2 regions of the Pseudoalteromonas sp. P1-30 genome follow, and region 1 is predicted to be linked to the other one. Evidence: predicted binding sites of a transcription regulator. Region 1 holds the regulator's gene; the other holds the start of a gene.
What was found. The regulator ArgR, encoded in region 1, controls arginine synthesis, uptake and breakdown. The targets are predictions, from matches to a motif close to ANTGAATANNTATTCANT.
Positions count from the first base shown of each region.

Region 1 (9,160 bases):
GCAAGCCTATTTTGTAATTAAAATGAATAAAAAGTAGCTGCATTGAGAGCAATTCAATATTTCCCCCATTTTATATTAAATTGCCCTGTTGCCAAGCGCTTTTTAGTGCAAAGACAAAATAAATTTACGTGTCGCTATGCCTACTCCAGAACCCATTGACTGCGCAATAAATAGTCGCGCTTTGAGTGTGAAATATACAATTAAATACCCTAATTAAGCGCTAATTAAGGTTTTTAACTCGGTTTTTTTAATGAATCGTCACAAAATATCGAGCTAGTGCTTTTTTTGTTGTACAATCGGCGCCGTTCACACATAAAAATTGGCTCGGAGATCAATGGATATAAAAGCTATCCAGGCGTTAATCGAAAGCGATATGAATGACGTCAATCAACTTATACACGCGCAAATGCGCTCAGATGTGGCGTTAGTCAATCAACTTGGTTTGTACATCGTTAACAGCGGCGGCAAACGCGTACGCCCGATGCTGGCAATATTGGCAGCAAGAGCTTTGGGTTACCAAGGTAAAGATCACATTACTTTGGCAACGATTGTTGAATTTATTCATACTGCAACACTATTACATGATGATGTTGTTGATGAATCTAACCTGCGCCGTGGTACACCGACTGCAAATGCCGAATTTGGTAATGCTGCCAGCGTGCTGGTTGGGGATTTTATTTACACCCGCTCGTTTCAACTTATGGTGGGGCTGGGCAAAATGCAAATTATGCAAGTGCTTGCTGATGCCACCAACGTGATTGCTGAGGGTGAAGTATTGCAACTTATGAATTGCAACGACCCTAATACCACCGAAGCAAGTTACATGCAGGTTATTTACTCTAAAACGGCTAAATTATTTGAAGCCGCTACAGGGCTTGCAGCTATTATTACCGAGCAAGATAACAGTGTGTTAGATGCGCTTAATTTATATGGTATGCATTTAGGTACTGCTTTTCAGTTAGTTGATGACGTGCTTGATTACAACGCAGACGCTGACCAATTAGGTAAAAATATTGGTGATGATTTAGCAGAAGGTAAGCCAACCTTACCGCTAATATATGCGATGAAGCACGGCAGTGATCAGCAAAGAGCCCTTATTCGTGATGCCATTGAGCATTGCAATGGTATGGATAACCTTGAGGCTATTTTAACGGCACTTAAACAAACCAACGCACTTGAATTTACAATGCAAAAGGCGCAGCAAGAAGCAGACAAGGCCATTGCCTGTTTAGACTTTTTAGCAGAGTCGCAGTACAAGCAAGCGTTAATCAGCTTAGCGCGTATAGCTGTAGAGCGAGATCACTAACTTTGCAGCCTCCCTTAATTAGTGTTTAAGGGCCATAATTTTCGAGCAATAAAAAAGCCTGCATAAGCAGGCTTTTTTGTGCATAACTTGGCTATTACGCCATGAAATCAACACCTTCTTTGATGTCTTTTTTCAGAGTTTCAAGCATGTCGTTTTTAGCTTTTTCTTCAAATGCGCTTAGCTCGCCGTAAGAAAGAATTTCTTCTACGCCGTTTGTGCCTAAACGTACTGGGTGAGCAAAGTACTCTGCATCGCCATTTTCAACAGCAACGTATGCGTAATCTACTACGTCTTCACCTTGTAGGCCTTTAACTAAAGACATACAAAAACGTGCTGCAGCAGCACCCATAGATAATGTAGCTGAACCACCGCCCGCTTTAGCATTTACTACTTCAGTACCTGCATTTTGGATACGTGGAGTAAGTGTAGCTACTTCTTCTTCAGTGAAGCTTACGCCTTCAACTTGAGAAAGTAGAGGTAGAATGGTTGTGCCTGAGTGGCCACCAATTACTGGTACTTTAACGGTTGCTACGTCTACGCCTTTAAGCTCAGCAACAAATGCTTCTGAACGAATTACGTCAAGCGTAGTGATACCAAATACGCGCTTAGCGTCGTAAGTACCTGCTTTTTTGAATACTTCAGCAACAATTGGCACAGTGCCGTTTACTGGGTTAGTGATAACACCCACTAACGCTTTAGGACAGCTAGCTACAATGCCTTCTGCTAATGTTTTGATGATACCTGCGTTTACGTTAAATAAATCCGCACGATCCATACCTGGTTTACGTGGCATACCCGCTGGGATAAGTACGATATCACACCCTTCAAGCGCTTTATTTAAATCGTCTGCGCCAAAACCTGCTACTTTAACATCTGTAGGGATGTGAGATAGGTCAACCGCAACACCTGGTACAACTGGTGCAACATCGTAAAGTGATAATTCAGAACCAGCTGGTAAGCCTGTTTTTAATAATAAAGACAACGCTTGACCGATACCGCCTGCAGCACCTAATACAGCAACTTTCATTGGAATTCTCCGTAATTTGAGGTAGGAAATATTTGTGGCTCTTAAGATAATGAAATTAGCGACTAAAAACAAATTTATCCTGCTTATTTCAGGTATATTTTCGACCATAGTTGTAAACTTTGTTGGTTTATCGCAGCAAACTGGCAAGTTAACTAAACAACTGCTGCATAATTATTCATTTTTGTGTAGAATTTGCATTATAAATAACAAAAATGAATAAAGACTATGCAACCACAAGACAAACAAGAAGCGCTGGTAAAAGCGTTTAAAGCACTTTTAAAAGAAGAGAACTTTGGCTCGCAAGGCGAAATAGTTGAAGCATTAAAAGAGCAAGGCTTTGACAATATAAGCCAAAGTAAGGTGTCGCGCATGCTTAGCAAGTTTGGCGCTGTGCGTACCCGTAATGCTAAACAAGAAATGGTTTATTGCCTACCCGCAGAAATGGGCGTACCGACTGCTAAAAGCCCACTACGTCAGCTTGTTATTGATATTATGCATAACGAAATGATGATTATTATAACCACCAGCCCAGGCGCTGCGCAGTTAATTGCCCGCTTATTAGACTCACTAGGCAAAGCTGATGGTGTATTGGGCACAATTGCCGGAGATGACACTATTTTTATTGCGCCAGCAAAAATATCTGAAATAGACATTACACTAGAGCGCGTACGTATTTTATTTGATACGGTTTAAAGCTGTTTTAAAAAACTAACTGACGGCGCAAAAAACGCTGAGCCCATATCGGCTTGAGTAAAATCAAGCCAGTGGTCGTAACACTCCCCTTTTCCTATGCGGCTGTTAAGTACCTTTTCAAACGCACTTCCCGATGCTGAGCATGTAATACTTAGCATGCCTTGCTCGTAAACATCGCCATACGGCATGCTTTGGTTAAGCAGTATTGCTTGGCCGCTCTCATCTTTTAGCTCACTTCTAGTCGCGTGGCTAGTATCTACCTTTGGCTCAATTAAGGTGTTATCTAAACGTGTGCGCCCCATAATGTGTTCTTGCTCGCTTAGTGATAAATGCTGCCATACGCTCAGGTCATGCTTATAACGCTGTACATGAATATAGCTGCCTTGGTGTTCAAAGCTGTCGGGGTTATTAACCAGTGCCGTGATTCGTTTTTGGCGTCCATGTGGGGTGTCGCCTGCATAAATAAAGCCGTTAAAGTCTCGCCCATCTAAAAACCTAAAATTGCGAATTTGTTCAACCAGCTCTACATCGGGCGAAAACAACTTTAATATTTGCAATGCAAAAAGGTGATTAACATCTTCTCGGTCTGAGCGAATTTGTATGAATAAATCACATGGCTGTACGCGCATAACAAAATCACTGTGATTTATATTAGGAAAGCTTTGCAGCTCGCTTGGGATATATTCAGGTAGTATATGCGGCCAATATTGCGCGCCTATAGCCACCATGCAAGAGAGCATGGCTTCGGAGAACTGATCACTAAACTCTTCTTCAATTGCGCTTACGCGCTTAAGCTTTGCGCGCAATGACTCGTCTTGACCATCAAATACATTAAAAAATAAATGCAAACCGTGTAAGTTTGCTTCAGCACAAATCCCAGATTGCGCTTGCGCCATTGTTATTCCTTAGCTTTATAAAACACAGCGAATAACACATTTGTTATGATTCGAAAAAATTCACCGTGTGAGGTTTTATTTTTATTATAACCTGCTCATTTATTTCAAATGACTGGCCATATTGTGCGGCAACTTCAATCTCTTGCTCTGCAATTACAACAGTGTAAACATAAGCCGAGCCTATAAACCGACGGCTTAAAATGCTCACACCTTGAGGGTTATCGGCCTGCGTATTTTGCGCAAGCTCAATATGGTGTGGACGAATATACACCACCCCTTTTATTGCACTGTGCGTATGCTCATGCTGCGATTGCACGACACCAAAAGGCGTTGTGTATTCAGTTGCCGTTAACACTTCTGCGCCTAAGTATATGCCCTGACCCAGAAACTCTGCAACCTCCTTTGTCTTTGGCATGGCAAAAAGCTGCTCTGGTGTACCTTGTTGGGCTATTTTTCCTTGGTGCATAATGGCTAGCGTGTCTGAAAACGCAAAGGCTTCTTCTTTTGAGTGGCTAACAAATACCGCAGAAACCTGCTGCGCTTTAATAATGCGCCTAATATCAGCAATTAACTCAAAGCGTACTTGGGTATCTATGTTCGAAAAAGGCTCATCAAGAAGCAATAAACTAGGCTTATAAGCCAAAGCCCGCGCAATAGCCACGCGTTGCTGCTGGCCACCCGATAGCTGATGAGGGTAGCGTTTTGCACACCCCGTTAAATGCACTAGCTCTAGCATTTCCTCTACCCGTTGCTGTTTTTGAACTTTGCTTACTTTACCCAGCCCAAACGCAATATTATCGGCCACACTGAGGTGCGGAAACAGGGCATAATCTTGAAACATCATCCCTATATTACGATGCTCTGGTGATACAAATGTATGCTTATCGCTTACACATTTACCGTCTATAAATACACTACCTTCATTTATTTCAATAAGGCCTGCAATTGCTTTTAAGGTGGTTGTTTTACCGCAGCCGCTGGCCCCGAGCAAACACACAATTTCGTCTTGACCCACCGTTAAATCTAAATTGTGTAGCACGTGCGTGCCACTGTAGTGATAACCCACACCTTGTAAATTTAAACGGCTCATTTAACTGCGTTGCTCCATAGAACGATTAATAAAATACAAGGGGATCAACCCAACCAAAACAATAAATAAAGCGGAAATAGAAGCAAGCTCAAGCTGCTCATCGCTCACGTATTGAAATACATGTGTGGCTAAACTTTCAAAGTCAAAAGGCCTTAAGAGTAATGCGGCTGGCAGCTCTTTCATACACTCAATAAATACAAGCAATGCAGCTGTTAAAAGACCTCGACGTAATAAAGGAAGGTGCACTAAGCGCAGTGTTTGCCCTTGGCTTTTACCCATAGATTGGCTAGCCATATCCAGTGATGGACTAATACGTACAAAGCTCGATTCTATAGCACCGTGCGCAATGGCATAAAAGCGCACTAAGTAAGCCACTATAATAGTGATAATGCTGCCGGTTAGTAATAAACCTATATCTAGGTTGTAGCCCTCAAGGACTGTATTTATTGAGTTTTCTAATGCGCTAAGCGGTAATAACACAGCAATAGCCAGTACCGTACCTGGCAGTGCATAGCCGGTACTCGCTAAGCGACCAGGTATTAAAGAATAGCCTTGCTTTGCCACACGCTGATAAAAAACGATTAGTGTAGCGAGTATTATGCTGGCTACGCTTACAATAATAGCTACTTTTAAACTTTGCCACGCGTAACTAAAAAATGCCGTGTTCCACGCTTTATCAAAGTAAGTTATTGCATAATTTAGTAATACCAACATAGGTATAATAAAAGCAATGAGCAAAATAACACTGCAAAATGACGTAGCCAGCCATGCATGTTTACCTTTAAGTTTGTATAACGACTCGCTATTAACACCTGATTGACGCTCAAACACGGCTTGGTTACGCCGACTAAAGCGCTCCGCCATTAAAGCTAAAAACAGCAGTAACAGCATAACGCCCGATATTTTCGCTGCAGCCGTGAGTGAGTAATAACCAAACCATGTATCGTACACAGCGGTGGTTAAAGTGCTCACTGCAAAGTAACTTACCGTTGCATAGTCGGCCATGGTTTCCATGCTTATGAGCGCAAGGGCTGCCACAATTGAGCCACGTGAAAGCACTATGCTTACTTTAAAAAAGCTTTGCCAAGGCGATAAACCCATTAATTGACTAGCTTGCACTAACTTAAATGACTGCTCTCGCAGTGCGGTTTTAAAAATTAAAAATAAATACGGATACAACACAAGTGCGATCATCACCATAGCGCCGGGCAAAGTGCGAATATCAAAAAACCAATAATCCGTTGGCGAGTGCCAATCAAACCACTCTCTTAGGGCTATTTGCACAGGGCCTGCGTAATCTAGCAAATCGGTATACACATAGGCTATTAAATAGGTAGGCATTGCAAGGGGCAGCATAAGCGCCCATTCAAATTGCTTTTTGCCGGGGAAGGAGCAATACGCACTGAGCCAACCAAGCGGTAGCGCAATTGCACAGCTAAGCAGGCATACGCCAAAAATAAGCAGCACAGTATTAGTAATATAATCCCACAGCACGGTATCCCACAGATGAGAAAATACCTCTGAGTCGCCTTGTAAAGATTCATATATCAGAAAAAACAGCGGGGCCGACAATAAAAGCCCTGTCGACCAAGCAAAGAGCTGCCATTTAGACAGCTTAAATATAAAATTCATTAAAGGTCGAACTTCACCTCATCTATTAGCTTAAGGGCTAACGGACGATATTTACTGATCTCATCAAGTGCTAGGCCATCTTCTTTAAAGCTTCCCCAAGAGGCGACTAAACTTGATAGCTCAACGCCTTGCTTAACCGGGTACTCCATATTTACAGATGCATACATATTTTGTGCTTTGGTTTCGCTCATAAACTCAATAAGCGTAAGGGCATTATCAGGATTTTTTGCATATTTAGTAATGACAGCACCCGAAACATTTATGTGTGAGCCGCGATTTTGCTGATTAGGAAAATTAATATAAACAGACTCAGCCCACGCTTTTTGCTCGTCGTCTTGAAGCATTTTGCCAAGGTAGTAGCTATTACCTAAAGCAAGATTACACAAACCTTCTTTTACCGCTTTTACTTGCGCGCGATCGTTACCTTGTGGCTTACGTGCTAAATTAGCTTTAACACCTTCTAACCATGTTTTAGTTTTTTCCTCGCCGTGATGAGCAATCATCGAAGCAACTAAGCCAAGGTTATAGGGATGCTTGCCAGAGCGTGTACAAATTTGTCCTTTATACTGTGGGTTAGCCAAATCTTCGTAGGTGAGTTCAGGTAATGCACCTAGGCGCTCTTTTGATGAATACACATTACGAACCCGCTTAGTTAATGCCACCCACTGCCCGTCGCTATCTCTATACGACGCAGGAATATTGCTTTTAATGCGATCACTTTTAATACTTTGCGTTAAATTGAGATCTTCTAGCTGAATAAGCGCACTAAAATTAGATGTTAATACTAAATCGGCTTTACTGTGTTTCCCTTCACGCTTAACACGCTCTATTAACCCTTTTTTTGCAAAAACCACATTCGTTTTAATGCCTGTTTGCTTAGTGAAGTCAGTTAAAATAGGTTGAATTAAAAACGGTTGACGAAAAGAGTAAATATTAACAACATCGCTCGCAAACGCAGGCGAAGCGCTAATAATACAAGTAAGTATAGCCAGTGCAGTTCTCATATCAATTTACCTAAATAGTAATTATTTACAGGGGATTTTATCGTGATACGTGAAAATATACACTCTTTACATAAATGTAAATAAGTAATTAATGACCAAAAAGGAAATACCGCGTAAGACATCTCTTACAGAGCTGACAGCTAATGAGTAAAAAAACCTATAACAACCCAGAAGAACCAACCTAAACACTTGTTTTTATTTAATTTGTTATAAATACTCATTTTTTATAAGTAAATCCATAGCCGTTTTAACCTATTTTAGTTGCACCAGCACGCTACAATTACTACATCAACCAAGCAGTGATGCTTATCGAGTAAAAGGAAATGGACTGCTTACTCGAACAACCAATGATTAGGTTACTACGGACAACACGGAAATTAGGACAGGCTCAGGATGAGTATCGCAATGGATTGTTGCACAAAGGAACGTATCAGGACGATACAGCAAGGATAACAACAGCGGATAGTTGTTTAACAGGATGTGATAGGAATTAAATGGACAGGCCCTTGAGGCAACACAATGGAATTGTAAATTAATGGACTGCACTAGGATGTGCCAAAAGGAATAGGTAATAGTTTTTACCACTACAGGATGTACAGGGATTTAAAGGAGATAGGCCCGGATAGCCTAAATTACATAGAACTAAAAAGTAATATCGTAATCACATGGATAAGTAAAAATTGGAGTTGATTAAGTTCAATTGCAGGATGCAAAATTAGAAGATTCCGCAAGCGCGCCTAGAGATAGAGCGCGCTTTTCTTTGCCTAAAATTAAGTTACTGCGGCCTGCCCTTATTTCGCTTACCAAGTAAGTACGCATCACGAAATTTTATAAAGTGCTGTTCAAGCTTTAAGGCGGCATCTTGCTCACCTGCGAGCGCTAACACCATAATGCCTACCTCAGCAGTGCCTAACTGGTATGCGTGAGGTGCAACGCGTAAACGGTAATCTGATAGTTTATCAGCGGTGATCGACAACACCGGTAAATTATCTAGATACGGGCTTTTGCGGATCATTTTTTTAGCTTCGCGCCAGGTGCCATCTAAAAATATAAATAATGGCTTTTTGCCAGGTTCAATGTTTACTTCGGTGGTTGCCCTGCCCGGCTCTACATCTTCAGCTGGAAATATCACCATAGGTTGATAATCAGCGTTGTTTAATAAAGCTAATAGCTCAGCGCTTGGCTCTGTTCTGTCCCATCTAAATGCATAGTTGTCAGGGACTATTTCAGCAATTAAACGCCCTGTGTTTGACGGTTTAAAGCTTTCATTATGATACATTAATAAACACACGCCAGCATCGCACTGCGCTTGTTCTACCCCCTCACATATACAGTAATGCTTAGCAATTAAACACTGCTCACAGCGATCCATTTTGCCGCCACGGGCATTAAATTCGCGGCGCGATTCGCTGATTTGCTGAGCACGCAAAACTAATACTGAGTTATGTTGGGGATTTTTCAAGGGGGCTATTACCTAAAATTTGTTCGGCGCGTATTGTAGCTAAAATAAAA
Region 1 is NZ_LKBC01000002.1:319,952-329,111, reverse strand. Features, by position in the region: gene ispB (octaprenyl diphosphate synthase) at 335-1,306, shown strand; gene mdh (malate dehydrogenase) at 1,401-2,333, opposite strand; gene argR (transcriptional regulator ArgR) at 2,559-3,026, shown strand; gene AN395_RS04955 (Dyp-type peroxidase) at 3,023-3,922, opposite strand; gene AN395_RS04950 (ABC transporter ATP-binding protein) at 3,966-5,012, opposite strand; gene AN395_RS04945 (iron ABC transporter permease) at 5,013-6,644, opposite strand; gene AN395_RS04940 (extracellular solute-binding protein) at 6,644-7,648, opposite strand; gene AN395_RS04935 (tRNA-uridine aminocarboxypropyltransferase) at 8,424-9,110, opposite strand.

Region 2 (9,160 bases), on a different contig from region 1:
TTCTAAAATACGGCCAGTTCTAATTAATTTTAACCACTGCGGAATGTAGTTATGCACTGGGCATTTCCATTCACAGTAAGGGTTACCACAATCTAAACAACGGTCAGCTTGTGAATTTACCTGATTCTCAGAAAAGGGTTCGTAAATTTCCACGAAAGATTTTTTACGCGACGAGATTGGTTTTTTGCGCGGATCAACACGCTGCACGTCTATAAATTGATATACATTTTCGCTCATACTGCCCCCTTATTGCGCTTGAACACGAAGTTCTGCGCTACTTCGAGCGCGGTGCCCGAGTAAACTTTTTACATCACTTGATTTTGGTTTTACTAGTTTGAACATAGGTAAGTACAGTTCAAAATTAGCTAAAATGGTTTCTGCTCTACATGAACCCGTAAGCTCTAAATGCTCGGCAATTAGGCCACGTAAATGCTCTTGGTGCGAACTTAAATCATCAAGTGTTACTACTTCTACAAGCTCTGGATTAATGCGTTTTTCAAAGTCACTTCGCTCATCTAAAATATAAGCAAAACCACCTGTCATACCCGCACCAAAGTTAACGCCTACATTACCTAGCACGCATACAACGCCGCCAGTCATGTATTCACAGCCGTTATCACCTACGCCTTCAACAACGGCTTGCACGCCAGAGTTACGCACTGCAAAACGCTCACCAGCACAGCCTGCGGCAAATAACTTACCACCCGTAGCACCGTACAAACATGTGTTACCAGCAATAGTCGCTTTATGACTTTCAAACGATGATCCCAGTGGTGGGCGTATAACAAGCTTACCACCAGCCATGCCTTTACCCACGTAGTCGTTTGCATCGCCAATAAGGGTCATTTCAAGGCCACCGGCATTCCAAACACCAAATGATTGCCCTGCTGTACCATGTAGCTCAATAGATACTGGATCTGCAGCCATACCTTGGTTGCCATGCTTAGAGGCTATGTAACCCGACAGCATTGCGCCCACTGAACGGTCTGTATTACATATGCGGCTCACGAGCGAAATACCCGATGAGGAATCAATCGCTTGTTGCGCTTTACCTAGTAACGTTTCGTTAAGTTCACCTAAATAATGCGAGCTATTTGGTGCGCTGCAAAATAAGGTTTCGCCCGTTGGGTTATTTGGCTGAGCAATTACAGACGATAAATCTATTTTCTTTTGCTTCGCTGTTTTACCTTCAATCGCTTCTAATAAGTCTAAACGACCAATTAAGTCAGTTAGATTAGCAACACCTAAGCTTGCCATAATTTCACGTGCTTCTTGAGCTATAAACTTAAAGTAGTTCATCGCCATTTCTGGTAAGCCGTGGTAATGCTTTTGACGAAGTGTTTCATCTTGCGTTGCAACACCGGTCGCACAGTTATTTAAATGACAAATACGTAAGTATTTACAACCTAGCGCCACCATTGGGCCTGTACCAAAGCCAAAGCTTTCTGCACCTAAAATAGCGGCTTTAATGATATCTAAACCTGTTTTTAAACCACCATCTGTTTGCAGGCGAATACGGTGACGAAGACCATTTTCAACAAGCGCTTGCTGGGTTTCTGCAAGGCCAAGCTCCCACGGGCTACCCGCGTATTTAACTGACGTTAATGGGCTAGCACCGGTACCACCATCGTAACCTGAGATAGTAATTAAGTCGGCGTACGCTTTAGCTACACCTGTGGCAATTGTGCCTACACCCGGCTCAGATACTAACTTCACCGATATCATCGCTTCTGGGTTTACTTGTTTTAAATCGAATATTAGCTGGGCTAAATCTTCAATTGAGTAAATATCGTGATGCGGTGGTGGTGAAATTAATGTTACACCGGGTACCGAATAACGAAGTTTTGCAATATACGGCGTTACTTTTTCGCCTGGTAATTGCCCGCCTTCGCCAGGTTTAGCACCCTGCGCCACTTTAATTTGAATTACATCAGCATTACGAAGGTAGTGCGGCGTTACACCAAAACGACCCGAGGCAACTTGTTTAATACGTGAGTTTTTCTCGGTGTTGTAGCGCAGCTTATCTTCGCCGCCTTCACCAGAATTTGAACACCCGCCTAAGCGGTTCATTGCAATGGCAAGCGCTTCATGCGCCTCAGGCGAAAGTGCACCAATACTCATAGCTGCAGAGTCAAAGCGCTGGTATAAAAATTCAGCCGGCTCAACATCATCAATGCTAATGCCTTTTTCAGGTAATTTAAGCGCTAACATATCGCGCAGCGTTGCAATAGGACGGTTATTAACTAAATCAGCATAGGCTGCGTAGTCTTTATAATCGCCTGAACGTACGGCCTTTTGTAGCGTTTGAATAACATCTGGGTTGTAAGCGTGGTATTCACCACCGTGAACGTATTTTAATAAACCGCCATGGCTCAATAATTTACGTTTACTAAAAGCAAGTTTATGAAGCTTTTGCTGATCAATATCAAAATCGCTAAAACAGGCGCCTTTAATACGACTTGCCACACCTTTAAAGCACATTTCTACCATAGCATCAGATAGACCAACCGCTTCAAAAAGCATTGAACAACGGTACGATGCAATTGTGCTTATGCCCATCTTAGACATAATTTTGTACAAGCCTTTATTAATGGCTTTTCGGTACGAAAGCGTCACTTCGCAGTACGACTTATCAATCACTTTACTGTCGCTCATCGCAACCAGTGACTCGTATGCAAGGTATGGGTAAATTGCGGTTGCACCAAAACCAAGTAATACGGCAAATTGGTGTGCATCGCGTACGCTACCCGTTTCAATAATAATATTAGACTCACAACGTAAGTTATTATCTACTAAACGTTTTTGTACAGCACCTACCGCCATAGCAGCAGGAATTGGTAATTGGGTTTCGCTAAAGTTACGGTCAGATAAAATAAGCATTACACAGCCGGCTGCTGCTTTTTCTTGTGCAGCGTCGCAAATACGTGCAACCGCTTTTTCTAAACCTTCCTCTGCTGTGTATGTAATATCAATTTTACAGTAGCTGTAATGCTCGTCATCGGCATTTAGTAGCTGCTGCATGTCTGCATACATTAAAATTGGCGTATCAAACTGTAGGCGCTTAGCGTGGCCTGTAGTTTCATTAAATACGTTTTGCTCACTACCAATACACGTTGCCAGTGACATTACGTGGTTTTCACGCAGCGGATCAATTGGTGGGTTAGTCACTTGTGCAAACTTTTGGCGGAAGTAATCGTACAATGAACGATGCCCTTCGCTAAGTACTGCAAATGGCGTGTCATCACCCATAGAGCCTGTTGCTTCTTGACCGTTTTCACCCATTACGCGAATAACACTATCGAGCTCTTCGTTAGTGTAACCAAACATTTTTTGGTATTTAGCAAGTGTTTCGTCATCAAATGAGCGATTACCCGCATCTTGCTCGGTAAGCTCTTCAAACGGGGTTAAACGTTTAACGTTTTCTTCAAGCCATGACTTATAAGGATGACGCGATTTTAGATCTTGATCGATTTCGTCTGAGTGCCAAATTTTGCCTAATTTAGTATCAATTACTAACAGCTCACCTGGTCCTACACGGCCTTTTTCGACCACTTCATCTGCAGTGTAATCCCAAATCCCTACCTCAGAGGCAAGTGTAATAAAGCCATCTTGGGTAATAACATAGCGCGCTGGACGCAGGCCATTTCTGTCAAGGTTACAGGCTGCAAAACGCCCATCAGACATAACAATGCCCGCAGGGCCATCCCACGGTTCCATATGCATAGAGTTAAAGTCGTAAAATGCGCGTAAATCATCATCCATAGCACGGTTTTTCTGCCATGCAGGTGGCACAAGCATACGCATAGCACGGAATAAATCCATGCCACCGGCTAAAAACAGCTCCAGCATGTTATCTAAGCTTGAAGAGTCAGAGCCGGTTTCGTTTACAAACGGCGCTGCGCTTTGTAAATCAGGAATAAGTGGCGATGAAAACTTATACGAACGTGCACGAGCCCATTGGCGGTTACCTTCAATGGTATTAATTTCACCATTATGCGCTAAATACCTAAATGGTTGTGCTAAAGGCCAACGCGGCTGGGTATTAGTAGAAAAACGCTGATGGAATACACAAATAGCGCTGGTCATACGAATATCAGCTAAGTCTAAATAAAAGTTAGGCAAATCTGCAGGCATCATAAGACCTTTATAGATAGTCACTAACCCCGATAAACTCGCAATATAAAACGACTCATCCTCTGCTAAACGCTTTTCTGCACGGCGACGTGCTACATATAAACGTCGCTCTAAATCTTTAGAACGCCAACCTTCAGGCGCACTAACAAAAATTTGCTCAAAACCAGGTAATTGCTGTGTCGCAATTGGCCCTAGCATTGAAGGGTCAGTAGGCACTTCACGCCAACCGAGTATTTTAAGTGTTTCTTGTTCTAATTCTTCACATAAAACCTGTTTTGCAGCTTGTGCTAAAACGGGATCTGAATTTAAGAAAACCATGCCTACGGCGTAATTTTTACCTAAGTGCCAATTATGCTCACTCGCAATAGCACGGAAAAAACTGTCAGGTTTTTGTAGTAATAAACCACAGCCGTCACCTGTTTTACCATCGGCAGAAATACCACCGCGGTGCTGCATGCGATCAAGTCCAGTAATAGCTGTACGAATAAGCCGATGACTAGCTTGACCATTTACTTGGGCTATTAAGCCAAAGCCACAATTATCTTTTTCTAATGTTGAGTCGTATAACATAGACCCCTCCCTTGCTGCACTGTTAACGTGAATGAACTGCTCGACGATTTGCTAACAGACGCACAAAACTAGCCTCTATAGTAAATAGAGTCAATATTATTTTGAATACATATTCACATTCTTGAATATTTCTCACTTCAAGGCAAGATTTCTTTTTCACCCATAAGTTTTAACATTTAGCGCTTATTTGCGCGTTATTTTTTCATGACACTGGTGTCAATTTTAACATTTTGTAAAAACAAAGGCGTTAAAGCAATACCCTTTACGTAAACGTAAGGCACCAAAGCAATGAATAAATATTCACTTGTTTCCCACGGGTTCAGTTAACATTTAGATAGTTTAATGCGTTTTAAATAAATTAGAGGTTTAGGATCACGCTTTTTTAGCGTTCATTAGTATAGTTATTAATTGTGGTGTCGTTTTTAGTGCAGATGTAGTGAATTTTTATTTAATGCCAATTCGCTTGATTGAGCGAACTATTGTAAGGCTGGAAAAACGTGTTGATAGCTGGGCAAAAAACTCGCTATTTAGTTGTTCTAAAAAAGAATTATTTAACGCAGATAGCGACACATTTAGCCCCGTAAATTGATTACGTCTTATTGCGCATTGATATAAAACTCATATTTTAATTAAAATTCGCGCTTATATAAGTAGCTTTGTTGCTTACTTATCCTGACTAGGTGCACCTAAACAAGGAGCAAGGGCTGAGTTTGCTAACTATTGAGCACAAATTAATGGTTATAATCACCCACTGATGGGCTGACCAAGAGTTTAAGACGTAATAAAGTTATATAGGCACAAAAAAGCCACGTAAAACGTGGCTTTAATAATCTAGCAAAGTAGCAATTACTCTGCGTCAGCTTCTTTATACTTAGCTGCAGTTTCAGTGATCAGTGGCTGTAATTCACCACGTTGAAACATTTCAATGATAATGTCACAACCACCTACTAATTCGCCCTCAACCCAAAGCTGTGGGAAAGTAGGCCAATTTGCGTATGCTGGTAACTCAGCGCGAATATCTGGATTAAGTAAAATATCAACATAGGCAAATGGTTCGCCACATGACATTAGAGCTTGTGACGCTTGTGAAGAAAAACCACAATTTGGTAATTTAGGCGACCCTTTCATGTAAAGGATAATTGGGTTTTCTGAAATCTGCTGTTTAATTTTATCAATGGTTTCCATCTACAACCTCAAAATGACGATAGCTTGATATACCTAGGGCTTGAAAATAAATCATTGTGGCCACAGATATATAACTTAAAATGGGCAAATAAAGCCGCAATTGAAATAGTCTTTAGCAATAGCATTGCTGTTTGCTTAAACTTGAGTAAAATACTCAACAATTATAGTAACACTATATTTTCGTTTGGTATAGGTAAGTGGTCTGTTCTATCAGGCATTACGTACTATCAAGCGAGTTATCAACCAAAAGAAGATGGAGATAAAAAAATGGCATTTGAACTACCGTCACTACCATATGCAATTGATGCACTTGAGCCTCATATTTCACAAGAAACTCTTGAGTATCACCACGGTAAGCACCACAACACTTACGTTGTTAAATTAAACGGTTTAATTCCAGGTACTGAATTTGAAAACAAATCTTTAGAAGAGATTGTTTGTTCATCTGAAGGTGGCGTATTTAACAACGCTGCACAAATTTGGAACCACACTTTCTACTGGAACTGTCTATCTCCAAATGGCGGCGGCGAGCCAACAGGTGCTATCGCTGACGCTATTAACGCTAAATGGGGCTCTTTTGACGCGTTTAAAGATGCATTAAACGACAAAGCGGTTAATAACTTTGGTTCTAGCTGGACATGGTTAGTTAAACTAGCTGACGGTTCATTAGATATCGTAAACACGTCTAACGCAGCAACGCCGCTTACAGACGAAGGTGTTACACCAATCCTAACTGTGGATTTATGGGAACACGCTTACTACATTGATTACCGTAACGTTCGTCCTGATTACCTTAAAGGTTTTTGGGCGCTTGTTAACTGGGAATTCGCGAACGCTAACTTCGCTTAATTAGCTATTATACGCTGATTTAAAAAGACGCCTCGGCGTCTTTTTTTATGCCTTTATAAAATTCAAACCGCCTTTATACGCGCGAAATTGCTAATTTAGCCACATGATCTTTTTTCACTTAAATTTTTAATTTTATTGCACAAAAATATCAATCTCTGACTAAACTTTAAAAAGTAAGCACCTTTTTAAAGCGGGTTTCGGAGGTTATTATGACTATTTTTGAGCACTACCAAGCACGATACGAAGCAGCACAAGAAGAAGAATACAGCATTAGCGAATTTCTAGAAATTTGTAAAAATGATAAATCAGCTTATGCCAGCGCCCCTGAGCGTTTACTTATGGCAATAGGCGAGCCGCAAATGGTTGATACTGCAACCGATGCACGTTTAAGCCGGTTATTTTCTAATAGAGTGGTTGCACGCTACCCTGCCTTTGCAGACTTTTACGGCATGGAAGATGCCATAGAACAAATTGTCTCCTATCTAAAGCATGCGGCTCAAGGCCTAGAAGAATGCAAACAAGTCCTTTATTTACTCGGCCCTGTTGGGGGAGGTAAATCTTCAATTGCAGAAAAACTAAAATATTTAATGCAACAAGTGCCTATCTATTCAATTAAAGGCTCTCCGGTAAACGATCACCCGCTCAGTTTGTTTGACCCAGTAGAAGATGCCAGCGTTCTCGAAAAAGAATACGGTATTAAACCACGTTATTTAAAAACGATTATGTCGCCATGGGCTGGTAAACGATTAAAAGAATTTAACGGCGATATTAGTCAATTTAGAGTCGTCAAACGCTACCCCTCTATTTTAAATCAAATAGGTATAGCCAAAACCGAACCCGGTGATGAAAATAATCAAGATATTTCTGCATTGGTGGGCAAAGTAGATATTCGCCAGCTTGAGCACTTTGCTCAAAACGACCCCGATGCCTACGCTTACTCAGGCTCTTTATGTTTAGCAAACCAAGGTTTAATGGAGTTTGTAGAAATGTTTAAAGCCCCTATCAAGGTGCTGCATCCACTCCTTACCGCAACGCAAGAGGGTAACTACAACGGTACCGAAGGTATTAGCGCTCTGCCCTTTAACGGCATGATTTTAGCCCACTCAAATGAGTCAGAATGGCAAACATTCAAAAATAATAAAAACAATGAAGCGTTTTTAGATCGTGTTTATATTGTAAAGGTCCCTTATTGCCTGCGCGTGACCGAAGAAATAAAAATTTACGACAAACTTATTCAACATAGTGAACTTGCCAGCGCACCGTGTGCACCAGGTACGCTTAAAGCGTTAGCGCAATTTACTACCTTATCTCGATTAAAGGAGCCTGAAAACTCTAGTATTTACTCAAAAATGCGGGTCTATGATGGTGAAACCCTAAAAGATACCGACCCTAAAGCAAAGTCTTACCAGGAGTATCGTGATTACGCAGGGGTAGATGAAGGCATGACCGGCATTTCCACTCGTTTTGCTTTTAAAATTTTGTCGCGCGTATTTAATTTTGATACCACCGAGGTTGCAGCTAATCCGGTGCATTTATTTTATGTTTTGGAGCAACAAATAGAGCGTGAACAATTTAGCGCCGAAGTGGAAGAGCGCTATTTAAGTTTTTTAAAAGGCTATTTAATTCCGCAATATGTTGAGTTTATTGGTAAAGAACTACAAACCGCATATTTAGAGTCATACTCTGAATATGGCCAAAATATTTTTGACCGCTATGTGATTTATGCTGATTTTTGGATACAAGATCAAGAATACAGAGACCCAGATACAGGACAATTATTTGACCGCGCCTCGTTAAATGCAGAACTTGAAAAAATAGAAAAACCCGCCGGCATTTCTAATCCCAAAGATTTTAGGAACGAAATAGTTAACTTTGTATTACGTGCACGCGCTCACAATAATGGTAAAAACCCGTTATGGACAAGCTACGAAAAACTACGCACAGTGATTGAGAAAAAAATGTTCTCAAATACTGAAGATCTACTCCCTGTTATTTCCTTTAATACAAAAACCTCCGCTGAGGATCAACAAAAACACGAGGACTTTGTTAACCGCATGGTTGAAAAAGGCTACACGCAAAAACAAGTGCGTTTACTTTCTGAGTGGTATTTACGGGTTAGAAAATCGCAGTAACCTTCATGTAGTTTAGGGGGAACAGTATGGCGCATTTTATAGATAGACGCTTAAATGGTAAAAACAAAAGCACGCTTAATCGTCAGCGCTTTATTAGGCGCTATAAAAAGCAAATAAAAGAAGCAGTGTCTGATGCGGTTAATAAACGCAGCGTTACCGACTCAAGTTCAGGAGAGAGTATATCTATCCCGCAACGAGATATTAGCGAGCCCATTTTTCACCAAGGTAAAGGGGGCGACAGAGAACAAATTCACCCTGGCAACGATCAATTTTCAACAGGTGACAAAATT
Region 2 is NZ_LKBC01000006.1:89,316-98,475, reverse strand. Features, by position in the region: gene AN395_RS11760 (FAD-dependent oxidoreductase) at 1-237, opposite strand, end outside; gene gltB (glutamate synthase large subunit) at 247-4,704, opposite strand; gene AN395_RS11750 (Grx4 family monothiol glutaredoxin) at 5,551-5,889, opposite strand; gene AN395_RS11745 (Fe-Mn family superoxide dismutase) at 6,157-6,738, shown strand; gene AN395_RS11740 (PrkA family serine protein kinase) at 6,948-8,870, shown strand; gene AN395_RS11735 (YeaH/YhbH family protein) at 8,897-9,160, shown strand, end outside.
Region 2: the regulator ArgR is predicted to act here: its motif matches at 4,805-4,822, upstream of gltB (glutamate synthase large subunit).